DNA from 2 places in the Paenibacillus rhizolycopersici genome. Region 1 is predicted to be linked to the other one. Evidence: predicted binding sites of a transcription regulator. Region 1 holds the regulator's gene; the other holds the start of a gene.
The links. Region 1 encodes Rex, which represses fermentation and respiration genes when NADH is low (regulators of the CRP and FNR family bind a similar motif). Its sites were predicted from a motif close to TTGTGAAATATTTCACAA; they were not measured.

Region 1 (8,006 bases):
TCCCGCCGCTGCGCATTTTGATCGCCGTAAACAACGCGCCAAACAGCACCATAGCTACGACAAGCGGAACAACATTAACACCGGTCACTGCCAAGAATACGATAAGGACCGGAATAAATCCGATGGCTGCTTCGATCATCCATTTACGCATTCGGCCATGCCCCCATTCGTTCCGGTGTACGCGGCAAAATAACAAATTTACTGTATTGACCATCCGTCAAAGTAATATAGACGTTTTTCTCGTCCATTTCCGCTGTAGCCGTCAGTTTGTCGTTTTCCTGTTCCATTTGCTTTAGAGCCGCGGTAATTTGCGTATATTGCTTGTTTTCCATCGCTTGCGCGACGGTGAACAACGCGTTCTCCCACAACAGGTCCAATGTCGGAGAAGAATGATCCTCCACGTCTAGCTTCAACGTACGGTTGCCGATTTGGTCTTTCCCGTTCTGTTCAATCTGCCGAACTAGCGCGCCAAGATCGGTCCCCGGCTTTAAACTCAGCTTCAGCGCCAACTCATCAGGTTTGATATCCATTTCGACTTGATTTACACCATCCACACTTTTTACGATATTCTCCAGCGGACGTTCAATCGCCCATTGCCGATACAGGAACCATCCACCAAACAACACAAGGACGGAAATAGCGATGCTTGCAGCAATTGGTCCAATACGCAGTTTCACGTGATGTCCCCCTTATCTATAATAATCATCTCTGTAGTATATCAACCCGTCTATCAAAACTACAAATATGAGTATATCACATCGTATATCAAATATCGAAGGAAAGTGTGAAGATATTTAAAATTTGAAGCTAGCAGTTCTACCCCGAAATGCTACAAATTCTCAAGCATCACTGGCAAGCGGTTGATATTTTCCGCCAGCCACTTCATCTCCCTGGCGAAGCGCGCGGGAGGCGCGCTATGTGGATCCATCTGCCCATGAATCCACCAGACACATTCCATGTACCACAGCATTTGCAGGGATGTCGTTAAGTACCCCGTCTCAAATGGGGCTTCTACCTCCTGTCGATACCCTTCCATAAATGCAGTAGCCAGAGTCAGGTCCAAGTGATCGCTAAACGCACATGACATCACAGCTCGAGCAACATCGAGCCGGGGATAATCATAATTGAAGCGATCGAAATCCAGGACCGCAGCCACAGAACTCTCATTAAACAGCAAATTGTCCATCCAAAGATCCCGATGCGCCCACCCCGATGCAATCTGTTCAAATCGTCCCAGGTCAACGTTTTCCGTTGCAATGCGTTGCGTTTCAATCTCACTCGACAATAAGAGGTTGCCGCTGCGAAGAGCTTGCTCCTGAAGCGTAATCCAATGCTCCAATCGCTCCTCGCGAGCGGGAGGGCAAAACAAGGCGGATTCCTTCCGTCCCAACGTCCCGTCATTAAAAAACCGATGCATTTGGCCTGTGCCCCGTCCTAAATCATAGACTTGATGGATGTTGGCTTGTCCCGGCGGAACCAGTAGTCCCTGACAATACCCCATTACAATGAACTTTTCACCACTGTCCGACTCAAGCATCCTATTCCCGTTCGAGCTAAGAAGCGAAGGGCACGGAAAACCAAGTTCACTTAATCGCATTTGTTGCGATAAGGCCAATTGCAACGTTTCGGGCCGATAGGACTTAAACCGCTCCCTATTATATTGCTTAAGCACAAATTCACCGAAATCCGTGGTAATTTTCCATTTATAATTTAACCAACCTCTTTTAATAGGAATAGCCTGCCGGATTGGACTAGAAAAATGATGGGTAAACGCTTGTTTCAAGTCTTCCCACACCTTATTCTCTTGCCCTGCTGGATCGAGCAACTCCATGCCTTTCCCTCCTTACAAAAAAACGGTCTCGCCATTCAGGCTTTTCGCCTAAACCTCGAAACCGTTTATTAGGAATATTTCTATTTACGACGACCCGTCAGCGATTCGGCAGGGTGAACACTTCCGGTAGCGGTTCGCCCGTTGTAAAACTGAAGAACCGATAATAGTGGTGGTCCTTCTGTTTGTAGAACAGCTGCCAGACCAGTTGGTTATTGTAAATGCCCGGCAGCAGACGGACAACCTGAATACCCGGCAACGTCTGTTTGATGATGGCTCGAACCTGATTCTCGGACTTCCCTTCCGATAGCAATCGCACCTCAGGGTCCTGTCCTTCTCGGAGCCAAACCATCATTTTACGTCCGGATTCGTCTTCCCCCTGCACGACCCAGGTGACTTCATCCCATACCGACTTCCACACCTCGTCTCCCTGGACCAGGTCCGTCTCCTGCTTCGCCTGTTGAACGGCCTCTCTTTCGGCTCTCCACGTATCCTCATGAATGTATAGATAAAACCGGTGGAGACCAAGGAGCACGATCAACAGGATCACGATGGACAGCAGAATCCATTGGGTTCGCTTCCTCAACCTTCTCTTCCTTTCCTATCCTAGCGTATTACCGTGCCAGCAGTCCCTCGAACGCAGCTTGAGCGTCGTGCCGAATACGCTCCTCATCAAGCGTCAGGCAAGCCCCGTGTTTGACGACCTGTTTGCCATTCACCCAAACGTGCTCCACGTCTTTTGGTCCAGCAGAATACACGGTGTGCGAGATGAAATCCGTTCGCGGCAGAAAATGAGCCTGCTCCGTGTTCAAGGCGATGAAATCCGCCTTCATGCCAGCCGCAAGCTTCCCGGTGTTCGGCAAGAAGACCGACTTCGCGCCGTACTCCGTCCCCATCTTGAGTGCTTCTAGAGCCGGAATCGCCGTCGGATCCCCGGATACGCCTTTATGAATCAGCGCGGCCAAACGAATCTCCTCCAGCATGTCCAGGTTATTGTTGCTGGCTGCACCGTCAGTACCCAGCGATACCACCACTCCCTTCTTCAGGAGCTCCGGTACTCTGGCAACGCCGCTGGCCAACTTTAAGTTGCTACCCGGATTATGAGAGACGGTAACGCCATGAGAAGCCAAGACCTCGATTTCCTCGTCCGTCAAATGTACGGCATGGGCGAGCAGCGTCGGGCGGGAGAACATGCCCAGCTTCCGCAGGTGCTCTACCGGGCGAACGCCGTAATCGTTCACGTTCTGCTCCACCTCGGCGCGTGTCTCCGACATATGCGTATGCATCGGTAGATCGAGATCGTGGGCGGCTTGTACGAACTTCTCGATGAAAGCCGGCGGACAGGTATATGGCGCATGAGGCGACATCATCGTCGTGATGCGTCCTTCCGCTTTACCGTGCCAATTCTGGGCAAACGCGATCGCTTCTTTAAGCTTCTGATCCTGCTCTTCCGGCGAGCATAGCCCGATCGCTCCGCGCATCAGTACGGCGCGAATGCCGGATTCCTCGACAACCTTGGCGACTTCGTCCATCTGATCGTACATATCCAAGAACGTGGTCGTACCGCCTTTAAGCATTTCCAGTACGGACAGCGCCGTTCCAGCATAAACGTCAGCAGCGGTAAACTTGGCTTCCATCGGCCACATTTTCTCCTGCAGCCAGGTTTGCAGTACCATGTCATCCCCATAACCGCGCAACAGCGACATCGCCGCATGACCATGGGTGTTAATCAGTCCTGGCAAAAATAACAAGCCTTTGCCGTCAAACGTTTCGGCGCCTTCCACGCCTTCCGGGCGCTCTTCTCCGATATAGGTGATCGAATCGCCTTCAACAAGCATATATCCATGAATCACGGGGCGATTGGTCTCCAGTACGGCAAACGTCCCGTTCTTAATTAACCATTTACGACTCATACGTTGGCTTGTTCCTTTCCATCCTCCAGATAATATGCCAAGCTAAGCAGGTCTGTAGTGAAATCGGCCGCATGAATCCGCACTTCCGACGGCACCTTGAGAATCGTTGGCGCGAAGTTCAGGATGGCTCCGATCCCGGCCGCAACCAGCTCGTCTGCCACGCGCTGGGCTTCTGTGTCAGGTACCGTAATGATCCCAATACGGATATTATTCGCTCGTACCGTAGCTACCAGCTCCTCAATCGGTTGAATCGTGATGTTGTTGATTTGGGTACCGATCTTTGCTGGCGATGCGTCGAACACGGCGACGATTTTCATATTATCCTTCAAATAAGCATTATAATTCGAAAGGGCTTGCCCTAGATTACCGGCACCGACTAACGCCACGTTAATTTGCTGGTCCAGGTTGAGAATCTGTTGAATCTTCTCGATTAGGTAAGCCACGTCATAGCCGATCCCCTTCCGACCGAAATCGCCGAAATACGCTAAATCCTTGCGGATTTGCGCGGGATTCAGATCCAACTTCTGGCCCAGCTCCTGCGAGGAGACCGTGGGGACCTCCCTGCGGCTGAGTTCGTTCAAGAAACGCAGGTAAACCGGCAGTCTGCGGACGACGGCGTCCGAAATTTTTTCTGACTTCATGCTTCGTTTCCCCCTATTCTTCAATGCGATCAATAAAGCGGTTTAGGCTTCGGGATTCAACCATTCCGAGATGCGAGGTACCATTTGATTCATCGGCATATGCTCCATCTTCGGTCCGGGCAAAGAGTATAAAAAATACTTCCCATAGTAAGACTCCAGGATACGGGTATCATAAACGATTACGATGCCACGATCCTGCGAGGAACGGACGAGTCGCCCGAATCCTTGCTTGAAGCGGATAACCGCCTGCGGGACGGATAACTTCATAAATGGGTTTTTCTTCTCCCGCTGCAGCCGCTCACTCTTGGCTTCCACCAGCGGATGGTTCGGCGGTTGAAAAGGCAGCCGCACGATCGCTAAACTTGTCAGCGCCTCGCCGGGGATATCTACCCCTTCCCAGAAACTGCTCGTCCCCAGCAGCACCGATGCATTTTGACCCTGGAAGCGCCGAGTCAGCTTGGAACGGCTACCGCTGTCCATCCCTTGCCCGATGACGGTGATCCCCTGCGCCGAGAGCAACTCTTTCAGCGGGTCATACACCTGTCTCAGCATCCGGTAGGACGTAAACAGCACCAGCATGCGGCCTTGCGTAGCCACCGCGGAATCTGCCAACGACTGCACCAACGTGTTAATGAAGTGATCATCTCCCACGCTGCCCTTTACGCTCGGAAAATCACGCGGAATGACTAAGAGTGCCTGGTCCCGGTAATTAAACGGAGATGGCAACATCGACGTAATCAACCGTTCCTCTTCCGCCGCCTCCGTCAGACCCAACTGCTCGATCATATATTGAAACGACTTATCGACTGACAATGTCGCGGAAGTCATAACTACGCTTTTTTTCCGATCGAAGAAAAATTCCTTCAACTGGGCGCTAACGTCAATCGGCACCGCGTACATTTGCAGCGAGCGGCTGCGGTAATTCCCGTTGGCTTCCATCCAATAAACCGTGTCTTCGCTTTCCAGCTTCATGAAAAACCGCAGTGATTCCCGTTCTCCAGCTAAATCCTTAAACAAGCCGCTGATATCGGTAAGCAGGCTTTCCGCAGCATAATCATCCTGCTCCTCCCGAATCTCGGACAGGAGACGATCCCCTTTGCGAAGCACGTCGCCCAGACCCACGTAAATCTGGTTTTCGAGCGCGGTCAGTGTCTCCCAATCCTTCGGCTTTCGGGTCGGCAGCAGCCGATATACGAATTGCCCCGGATCGCCGGGGGCCGCATCGCTGCGATCCGGCATCAAGCTGAACAGCAGCTCGCTGAGCTTGTCCCAGCTCTCTTTCACATCCACCAACGTTGGGTAGATGCCATCGATCACTGCGCACCATTCCGCAGCTTTCTCCGCGGACGACGCATCTATCGAGCTCCGAAGATTAGCCAACTGCCCTGTCTTGCTGTCTTTAAACAACCGGGTCAGCGTATGGACCACCGTAAAGTATTTCATATGAATGCCAAGATGCTTGCCGGCCACATCTTCCAAATGATGCGCCTCATCGATGACCAGCCGCTCATAGCCTGGTAGCAGCTGGTGCCCGGCCTGAATGTCCGTAAACAATTTAGAGTGGTTCGTGATGACCACGTCCGCTACTCCGGCTTCGTGTTTGGCACGATGATAGAAGCATTTGCGGAACCAGGGGCAGGATCGGCCTAAGCAGGATTCCGATTCACTGGCTACCGTCTCCCAGAAGTCGCCGCCGCGGTTTCCGAGATTCAACTCTTCATCGTCGCCGTTTTCCGTTTGTGTCAGCCACACAACCATTTGCGCGGCCGTCATCACCTCTTCTTTAGGTGTTGCGAAGTCTTTTCTATTCATTTTATGTTCAAATTTGCGCAAGCACAAATAATGCTGCCTTCCTTTAAATACGGCTGCGCGGAAAGGAAAAGGCACGACTTCCGTCAATAGCGGCACGTCGCGCTCCCGCAGCTGCTCCTGCAGGTTGATGGTATGAGTGCTGACCATTACCTTCTCTTCATTCTTTACACTGTGGTAAATGGCCGGCAGGAGATATCCCAAGGATTTACCGGTCCCCGTTCCGGCTTCGACCAGCAGATGCTTGTCTTCCTCGAAAGCCCTCATGACCTCATTCAGCATCATGTTCTGGGCTTCTCGCTCCTCATACTGCGGCAAACGCTCTCGCAGCCGTTCCCGAACCTGTTCCATGAACTGCTCGAACGTCACATCCGCCAGCGGATTTCGATCCGAACTGTCCCTTGGCGCTTGAATGTCCAGCCAATCCTCCACCTGCAGGGCGAATTGACGATAGTACACGAAACCATCTTCGCTTGGCATCGCCTCGCGTTCCTTCTCCTGCGTCATCGCATCGAAAAACCAGCCCAAATCGCTGTCCTCGCCTGCAAACAGATCGGCCAGACGCTGCAAAGTCAACAGCGGCAGCTGCGCGCATTCCTCCACACATTTCAGGAAAATGAGTGCCGTCGCCAGCGCATCGCTGTCCGCCTGATGCGGCCGATCATGCTCCACTCCAAACTCCGCCGCCACCAGCCCGAGCTGATAGGAAGTAAGCGAAGGAAACAGGATTTTCAAGAAATCCATCGTATCCAGAATGCGGCCGGTAAACGGCAAATAGCCTGTTTTGTCCAAAGCGCTCTGCAAGAAATTAAAATCGAATGCAACATTGTGCCCGACCAAGACGACGTCGTTTAGAAGCGGAACCATCTCCACCATCACTTCGTCTAGCTCCGGCGCATCCTTGACATCTTCCTCTGTAATTCCCGTCAATCCCGTAATAAAAGGAGGGATCGGAACACCTGGTTTCACGAAGGAACGATACACCTGCGATATCGTCTTATCCGGTTCTATAATGGCAAGTCCCACTTGAATAATTTCATCGGAGGACTGGTTACCCGTCGTTTCAAAATCAAGCACTGCGTATTTCATTGCTATTAATTGTCCCTTCATTCCAGTCTCTTTACAGCATAACAGAAGATAACCGATTTGAAAATTAATACAAACGGGATCTGTAATAAAAATCACAAAACAAAACAAGCGATGCGCCGCTTTAAGCGGAATTTCGCATCGCTACATGATTCAAGCCGTAAATAAGTGCGTTCAATCGGAATGAGACCTACAATAAGGAAGTCAGTTCCGGACTGTAATGCAATTTCCCCGTGCTGTGCGTGCAGGCCTCCAAATTGGCCAGTGGCTCGGGCAAGGACGGATCGCTGTGATGAGCCAACTTGAAGTACTCTTTTGCTTTGGTAAACACACCTTTTTGCGCCTCAATGCATCCGAGTGCGTTGTAAATGATGGAACGAAGCCGTTTGTTCGTCGCCTTCTCCAATACCAGCCAGAAATGCTTCGCGGCTTTGTCGATTTGCTCCAGGTGCAGATGGCACATTCCCATGTAGGTCTGGGCGAGCACACTGTCAGGAAACTGCTGCATGACCTGCTCAAATTGGGACAATGCCTGAGGAAACATCAGCAGTTTGTAATACCCTTGCCCTTTGATAAAAACGGGGTCATCCAATTCAGGAAGATCGGGCGTCTCCCTGGATGCCAGGCTCCCAAACGCATGGCGCAAATATCCCATTTTCTCCTCGAAGCATAACCACTCCTCGATGATCCCGTCGCTCATATGCTGAAGCAGGCTCCATTTCTTAGCCA
Region 2 (8,006 bases), on a different contig from region 1:
CAACCGGGATTTGCGCAGTTTCCGCTAGCTGGCGCAGCTGCTCGGCGGCGCCGGATGCCGCTGCGCCGCCGCCTACCACGAGGACCGGGCGGCGGGAGGACTCGATCTTGCCGGCAATGAGCCGCACGGCCTCTTCGCTGATCTCGGATTGGGGTTCGTATCCGCGAATATGAACTTCGATGGCGGGCCTTTGGTCTGTACGGGCGGTCATGATGTTTTTGGGCAGATCGATAAGCACAGGCCCAGGTCTCCCGGTGACCGCGAGATGGAAAGCCTCTTTGACGATTCGAGGCAAATCGCGGATGTCCATCACGGAATAATTATGTTTGGTCACGTCCATCGTCATTCCGTAAATATTGACCTCCTGGAAGCTGTCCCGACCGATCAGGTCGGTGGAAACCTGACCCGTCAGCACAACCATCGGGACCGAGTCCATATAGGCGTTAGCGATACCCGTGACCGCATTTGTCGCCCCTGGCCCGGAGGTGACGAGCGCGACCCCGGCCTGTCCCGTGACTCGGGCATATCCGTCCGCCGCATGCACGGCGGCTTGCTCATGCCGGGTTAGAATATGATGGATTTCTAGGCAATCGTACAGCGCATCGTAGATCGGAATGACCGCACCGCCGGGATATCCGAAGATCGTGTCGACCTGTTCCGCACGCAAGCACTCGATCAGCAGCTCCGCTCCGTTTTTGGCGGTGGGTAACTTGGTTTCATGGATGTTGTTCATTTAAACTTACCTCCCGGTGGAATTTTGACCATTTTATCGCGAGGGGTTTGCATTTGGAGTGATTCCAGTCATAAAACGGCGCGGATCAAGGGGTTACGATTACTAGGAATTCAATGATGAGACGGTTGGACTCGCAGGAGAGTCACGCCGCTCAAAGGAGGGCAAACCTTATCATGAGCAGAAACATTGCGGTGGTCGGCGGGGGGATTTCCGGGTTGAGCGCGGCTTATTACGCCCGGAAGTGGCTTCGCGAACGGGGGATCGACGCCGGAATAACGATTATAGAGCAAACGGACCGGCTAGGCGGGAACATTCGCACCTTGCGTCGGGACGGTTTTACGATAGAGCAAGGCCCCGATTCATTCATCGCGCGGAAAACCGTTGTTTTGGAGTTGACGAAGGAATTGGGTTTAGAGCATTTGCTGGTGGGAACGAATCCGCTAGCCAAAAAGAACTACATTGTGCATCATGGCCGCTTTCACCCGATGCCGCCAGGGCTGATGCTCGGTATTCCTACGCAAATGTGGCCATTGGTGAAGACCGGCCTGCTGTCGCCGGCCGGCAAGCTGCGCGCCGCGTTAGACCTCGTGCTACCAGCCAGACGCGGCGGCGGGGATGAATCGCTTGGCGGCTTCATTCATCGACGGTTGGGGCGTGAAGTGCTGGAGAACCTGACCGAGCCGCTGCTAGCTGGCATCTATGCCGGGGATACGGCGGAGCTTAGCCTGGAAGCAACGTTCCCCCAGTTTATGGAGATGGAGCGTAAACATCGTAGTTTGATTCTCGGTCTCTTGGCGAGCAAAAAACAACCTTCCCCCAAGCCGCGAGAGGAAATGCCTAAGGGGGGGCATAACAGCATGTTTTTGACGCTGGAGGGCGGATTGAACGTGCTTACTTACGGTTTAGCCGCTGCGCTTCAAGGCGAGCAGGTCATAACGGGACAAGCGGTAGACGGGATGAGTAAGAAAGCGGGACGCTACGAATTGGAGCTATCTGGGGGCGAACGTTTGGAGGCGGACGCCGTCATCCTGGCAACCCCGGCCTATGCCTCGGCCCGGCTACTTCAGGATCAGGTTCGAACAGCGGCCTATTTGGAAAAGATCCGTTACGTCTCGGTCGCGAATCTGGCTTTTGCCTACCGGCGACAAGAGATCCAGCATGATTTGGACGGTTCCGGCGTGTTGATTCCGCGCGGGGAAGGGCGGATGGTTACGGCAATTACGTGGACGTCCTCCAAGTGGCTGCACACGGCACCGGAAGGACGCGTGCTGCTCCGTGCGTATATCGGCCGCTTGGGAGACCAGGCCTGGACGAAGCTGCCGGAGACGGAGATCCGTCGACGCGTGGCTGCTGAACTTAAGGATCTGATGGGGATCGAAGCCGAACCGCTCTTTTGCGAAATGTCGGCTTTGCCGGAGTCGATGCCGCAGTACCCGGTTGGTCATGTGGAGCATCTGAAGGAGCTTCGTGCCGAATTGGAGCAGGTGATGCCCGGCGTTATGGTGTGCGGAGCGGGGTATGGCGGAGTGGGGATCCCCGATTGCATTCGTCAAGGGAAGGAAGCGGCGGAAGCGGCGTTAACTTGGTTGGGAGATGAATCGAAATGCAACTGATTCAGCATAAAGATTATAACGTGAATCCCTTTATCGTCATTTGGGAATTGACGAGAGCCTGTGCGCTGAAATGTCTGCACTGCCGGGCGGAAGCTCAATATCACCCCGATCCCAGACAGCTGACCTTCGAAGAAGGCAAGAAGCTTATCGACGAAATCGCGGAAATGGACGATCCGCTTTTTGTATTTACGGGGGGAGACCCGCTCATGCGACCGGATTTGTTTGACCTGGCGCGGTATGCGATCCATGAGAAGGGATTGCCCGTTTCCATGACCCCAAGTGCCACGCCGAGGGTTACCTTCTCCGCCGTAAGCAAAGCCAAGGAGGTTGGTCTTTCTCGCTGGGCGTTTAGCCTAGACGGCTCGACGGCGGAGATCCATGACCATTTCCGCGGCACACCGGGTTCATTCGAGATGACGACCAGAGGGATCGGTTATTTACAACAGCTGGAGATTCCGATTCAGATCAACACGACGGTGTCCCGTTATAACCTGAACGATCTGCCGCGAATCGCGGAAACGGTCAAAGGGATGGGGGCGGTGCTCTGGAGCGTGTTCTTCCTTGTACCAACGGGGCGGGGAATGACGAAAGACATGATTACACCGGAAGAGCATGAGCAGGTGATGATTTGGCTGGCGGACCTGCAACGGGAGATGCCTTACGGCATTAAAGCGACGGAAGCGCCCCATTACCGCCGGGTATTCATGCAGCAGCAGAGGCGAATCGCCGCTTCCGTAGAGGGGGTCTCGGCAACGCCCAAACGAAAGGATGTACTCGGCCGATCGCCTAAAGGCGTAAACGACGGAGACGGATTCGTATTTATCAGCCATATTGGCGAGGTGTATCCGAGTGGTTTTCTGCCGGTGAATTGCGGAAGTGTCCGAGACACTTCGTTGGTGGAAATCTATCGAAATTCGCCGATTTTGCAGCAGTTAAGAAATAAATCCTTGCTTAAGGGCAAGTGCGGAGCCTGCGAATTCAAGGAGCTATGCGGCGGCTCCAGGGCAAGGGCCTATGCGGTTACCGGCGATTATTTGGAAAGCGATCCGTACTGCTCCTATATTCCTCGGGGCTACAACAGTCACGATCAACCGTGAGCAAATTCACGCAATGCAAAAAGGAGGCCGATCGGCCTCCTTTTCATTCTTGTAAATCCAACGGATGGGCATTAGGATGGAAGAGGTTCAAATGTCACTTTCCAATGATCCTCAGCCAATTGCTCGGAAGCATGGCTGTAGCCCTTACCTTCAAGCACCTTTAGAAGCGGGACGGGATTCATGGTGGCGTGCAGAACGAAAGTCTCGCCCTTTTCCAGCTTCCCGACCGTGTCCATGATCACACTGAACGGTTCCTCGCCTCGGCGAAGAAACGGGCGAACGTCGAGTTCAACAATGCGGTCTGCCATTTACACATTCACCTCCACGTCGGTCCGTTCGGTTGCAAACGCTTGGCACAGCCGTGCCGCACCGCTAAGTCCCTTCATGCCGCCGTAAAGAGTATAGAAGAACGAGTCCGGCGCATCCAGCGAGAAGGACAAATACTGCTTCGGATCGATCCCTAACATTTTTTCAAACAAGGTGGCGGTGTCATAGGCGTAGAAACAGAAATACGTGTATTGAAATTCCGGCATTTTCTCGGCGATCGTGAGGATCTCACCCGCGTACCGCTCGAGATTGCTCTCCGCTTCCTGAATCATGCGCAAGGCATCCTCCAGTTCCACGGCGATTTGGATCGTCTTGTCATCGATAACCGTAATCGTAGCCATAGGGCATTCCCCCTGCTTTAATTTTTGCCGATTTTCACCTGGAACATCTCGGGCCCTTGCTCAATGTACTCCCAAGTAAAACCGCCGGGATGCATCGCTTCGAACTGAAAACGGAGCGGCACCGGGTCATGGTCGTTGATCAGCAGCATGGCTTCCCCCGGCTCCAAGGAATTGTAAGCGGCAAAAATCGTCTTATGCTTGAGCTGCGGCGGATATTCGGTAGCGTTGACAGTAGCTTTGAATTGACTCATGTGAAGTCCTCCTAAAGTTAAAAATTTAACGATTCGACCTCATTATATCAACGGGAAGCAGAATGATTGTGATATCAGTCACAAGTCAATTGCCGGTGAAAATTTCTGTTTGGATTTGTCCGGAAGACGCCATGGTTCCAGTGATTCCTGTCACTGGGATGCTTAGGCCTACTGATTATAATGTCCGTAATTTAGGCTTTACACGAAGATGAAGGAGGAACCAATGACGTGCGAATCCGAGATTATATTCCCAATCAGCACGGAGCCTGGGCGATGCTGGTCGTTCCGTTTCTGTTCGGGATGCTCGCCTCTACCCCCGGGGCGATTCACGGACTGTTGTTTGTTTGCTGGCTTCTGATCTATTTGCTGATGTTTCCCCTGTTGCAGTGGATTCGGACGGGAAAAGCGGCCCGCTTCCGCAAACCGGTGCTGTTCTATGGTGCGCTGTTAGTCCCTGCGGCGGCCGCTTTGGTTCTGTTCCGTCCCATCGTTCTGCTAATGGCGTTCCTCTTCGTTCCGCTGTTTGCAATCAATGCCCTCTATGCCAAGCGAAAGCGAGAACGCGCTTTGCTAAACGATATTGCCGCTATCGTGCAATTCAGCCTGATGGTATTTATCTCCTACAAACTTGGAGGAGGGACCGATCTCCGGCTGGCTATGGAATTGTTCCTGATCAGCACGGCGTACTTCATCGGAACCGCCTTTTATGTAAAAACGATTATCCGCGAACGGAATAACAAGCGATTCTATTCCTATTCCGTAGCCTATCATCTGGTCCTGGCGCTTCTGGCGCTCTGGCTTCTGTCTCCGGCATTGGGGCTGGCTGCAGTGGTATTGCTGGCACGGGCGGTCTGGTTCCCGCGGACAGGAATCACCGCGAAACCGTCCGGTATGCTGGAAATTGTCTATTCTGTTATCGTTCTTGCCGCCGTCTGGATGACCTACGCTTGAAGGTGTATAATGAATACAGAATAGTACAGATTCGGGCAGGGGGGTATAACAGTTGGAGGGACCGGAGGAAAGCGTCACAAAACACGAACAGCTGCTCCAGCATATCGAAGGACTGAAGATCGGGACGAAAATATCCGTACGCAAGCTGGCCAAAACGCTGAGCGTCAGCGAAGGCACCGCTTACCGGGCGGTAAAGGAAGCGGAGAACCTGGGGATCGTCATTACGAAGGAGCGGATCGGCACCGTTCGCGTAGAGAAGAAGCCGCGGAACATCTCCGACCAGTTAACCTTTGGCGACGTGGTGGACATCGTGGAGGGCCATGTACTCGGCGGTGGGGAAGGCTTGGACAAAACGCTGAACAAATACGTCATCGGTGCGATGAAAATCGATGCCATGGCCAGATACATCGACGCCGGCAGCCTGTTGATTATCGGGAACCGCGACAATGCCCATTCGCTGGCCCTGGAGCAAGGCGCCGGCGTGCTGATCACCGGGGGCTTCGGGACGAGCCGCGAGGTCAAGGCATTGGCGGACAAGCTGTCTTTGCCGATCATTTCATCGCGTCATGATACGTTTACCGTCGCTTCCATGATTAACCGCGCGTTGTTTGACCGCTTGATCAAGAAGAAAATCATGCTCGTGGAAGACATCGTCAGCCGCAAGCCGCGGGTGAATATGTTGAAGGCGACGAGCAACATTTCCGATTTCGACCAGTTGTCATTGGAGACGGGAAATCAGCATTTTCCGGTCGTGGATGAATGGAATCGGGTCATCGGGATCGTCAGCCGAAAGAATGTCGAGGAGCTTAGCGGCGACCAGTCCATCGAGAAATGTATGACTCGCCATCCGATTACCGTCGGCCTGCAGACATCGCTGGCTTCCGCCGCGCAAATCATGGTATGGGAAGGAATCGATTTCTTGCCCGTTGTCGACCGCAATCGGAAGCTGGTCTCGTCGGTGACGCGTCGTGAGGTGCTGCAGGCCATGCGGGACGTGCGCAATCAGCCGCAGCTAGGCGAAACGTTTGAGCATTTGATGTGGAATGGGTTTGCCGAGGAGCGGGACGAAGAGGGGAAGTTATTTTTCCGCGGAATGATTACGCCGCAGATGTCCACCGATTTGGGGACGATTTCGCACGGGGTTCTGACTTCGCTAATGACCCAGGCGGGGCTTCGCGCGGCCAAGGACACCAGCGGCGGCGACTTTGTCGTCGACAATATCACCACCTATTTCGTGCGTCCGGTGCAAATTGAAAACCCGATAGTCATCACTCCTGTGCTGCTGGAGATGAGCCGCCGGGCTTGTAAGCTGGAGATCATGTTGACGTATCAGGACTCCCTCATCTCCAAGGCGGTCATGACGTTGCAGTCGATCGACCACGCGTGAGGTTGGGATAGGTAAGCGACAGGGGACGGGGATAGCTAACGGCGGAGCGGCCGAGGTTATCCCTGTTTCTGCCTTGCATACAAGCCGTGGTTGCGGATGCCGGCAAAAATGTTGAATGCCCCCAGCACCATAAACACGGCGCCGATGACAACCCGCAGCGTCGAACCGCTAAACATGAACATTTGAATGAGGGCCAGAATGATCAGCATCACGCCCATAAAGATGTTCATTTTGGCGGCCGCCATCCCCCGCGTTTGCGGATCGAGCGAACGCCGCGACTTGAAGCTGAAGAAGACCGAGCCCACGCAGCAGATGATCAGGATAGCGTAAAGAACGTATTGGATGGTTTGGATCATTGATTCAACTAGCTCCTTTATAAACATAATGTTAGGGGGATAGCCTCCCCGCAGGATTGTGTTCGAAAAATCATATATATTCGCGCTCAAAAGCCAAAATATCGATATTCTATATGAAATTTCATATAGAATTGGTCTTTTTAACAATTTTGGCCCATTTCTATATGAAAAATCATATAAAATGGTGAATCCGCTTCGTGATCAAAATCCTTTTTTAATTACCGGTTCAATCAAATTTAAAAAAAGGATTTTCAGCACCGAGAAGGTTGGATGAAGCTAGGGATTGAGCAGCGGAGCGTAGGAGAAGCCTACGTGAGCAGCGGAAAGCCCGGGTGAATTCAAGATTCGACGCCGAACCCGCTCCATGCATCCGCTTCGTGATCAAAATTCTTTTTTTTAATTACCTCTATTTTAGCATGATTTGCTAGAGACGAATATAGGGCCTCATATCCACCCAAACCTGCAACACCCCATCGCTCACCAACATCGTTTTGATCTGAATACTATACTCCTTATCGCGCACGACATAGATTTTGCGGTTCAACAGCGTTCGAGCCATTTTGGCATCGGAGTCGATATCGAAAATATTGCGGCCCCGCAGCACCTCCAACTCGTTATGAAGCTGCTCGGCCACCTCTTTAACCGCGAGCGAATCGAGCGGGGGATCTCGTTCCTCCACGCGAACCTTAATCTCTTTGATGACGGTCGAGCGGTTGTTGTATTTTTTTAATGTCCGGATATCCTCTTCTGCCTGATGCAGTTGGATCGTGAGATCCTTGTTCTGGATCCAAAGCAAATTGTAGCTTGTCTGATAGATCACGTTGTAGACGATGCTGCCCATGACCATGCCGAGGATAAACACAGCGGTAAACTGCATAAACCTGCGAAAGCCCGTAAGCTTCGGCTGTTTCGCCTCTTCGGTCATCCCCGGCCTCCCCCGCACATCCAAC

Region 2: the regulator Rex is predicted to act here: its motif matches at 4,429-4,446, upstream of IM700_RS17880 (DUF2249 domain-containing protein).

What each region holds. Positions count from the first base shown of each region.
Region 1 covers NZ_JADCNN020000005.1:50,643-58,648, forward strand. Annotated here, with positions in the region: gene IM700_RS07240 (AAA family ATPase) at 1-151, opposite strand, end outside; gene IM700_RS07245 (hypothetical protein) at 144-677, opposite strand; gene IM700_RS07250 (phosphotransferase) at 830-1,831, opposite strand; gene IM700_RS07255 (cell wall elongation regulator TseB-like domain-containing protein) at 1,929-2,414, opposite strand; gene IM700_RS07260 (amidohydrolase) at 2,443-3,741, opposite strand; gene IM700_RS07265 (redox-sensing transcriptional repressor Rex) at 3,738-4,406, opposite strand; gene dinG (ATP-dependent DNA helicase DinG) at 4,425-7,280, opposite strand; gene IM700_RS07275 (tetratricopeptide repeat protein) at 7,468-8,006, opposite strand, start outside.
Region 2 covers NZ_JADCNN020000019.1:65,708-73,713, forward strand. Annotated here, with positions in the region: gene ilvB (biosynthetic-type acetolactate synthase large subunit) at 1-733, opposite strand, end outside; gene hemG (protoporphyrinogen oxidase) at 907-2,346, shown strand; gene IM700_RS17865 (TIGR04053 family radical SAM/SPASM domain-containing protein) at 2,337-3,443, shown strand; gene IM700_RS17870 (DUF2249 domain-containing protein) at 3,515-3,751, opposite strand; gene IM700_RS17875 (hypothetical protein) at 3,752-4,111, opposite strand; gene IM700_RS17880 (DUF2249 domain-containing protein) at 4,129-4,362, opposite strand; gene IM700_RS17885 (YwiC-like family protein) at 4,591-5,313, shown strand; gene IM700_RS17890 (DRTGG domain-containing protein) at 5,366-6,700, shown strand; gene IM700_RS17895 (YtpI family protein) at 6,757-7,056, opposite strand; gene IM700_RS17900 (sporulation membrane protein YtrI) at 7,481-7,981, opposite strand; gene IM700_RS17905 (YtrH family sporulation protein) at 7,978-8,006, opposite strand, start outside.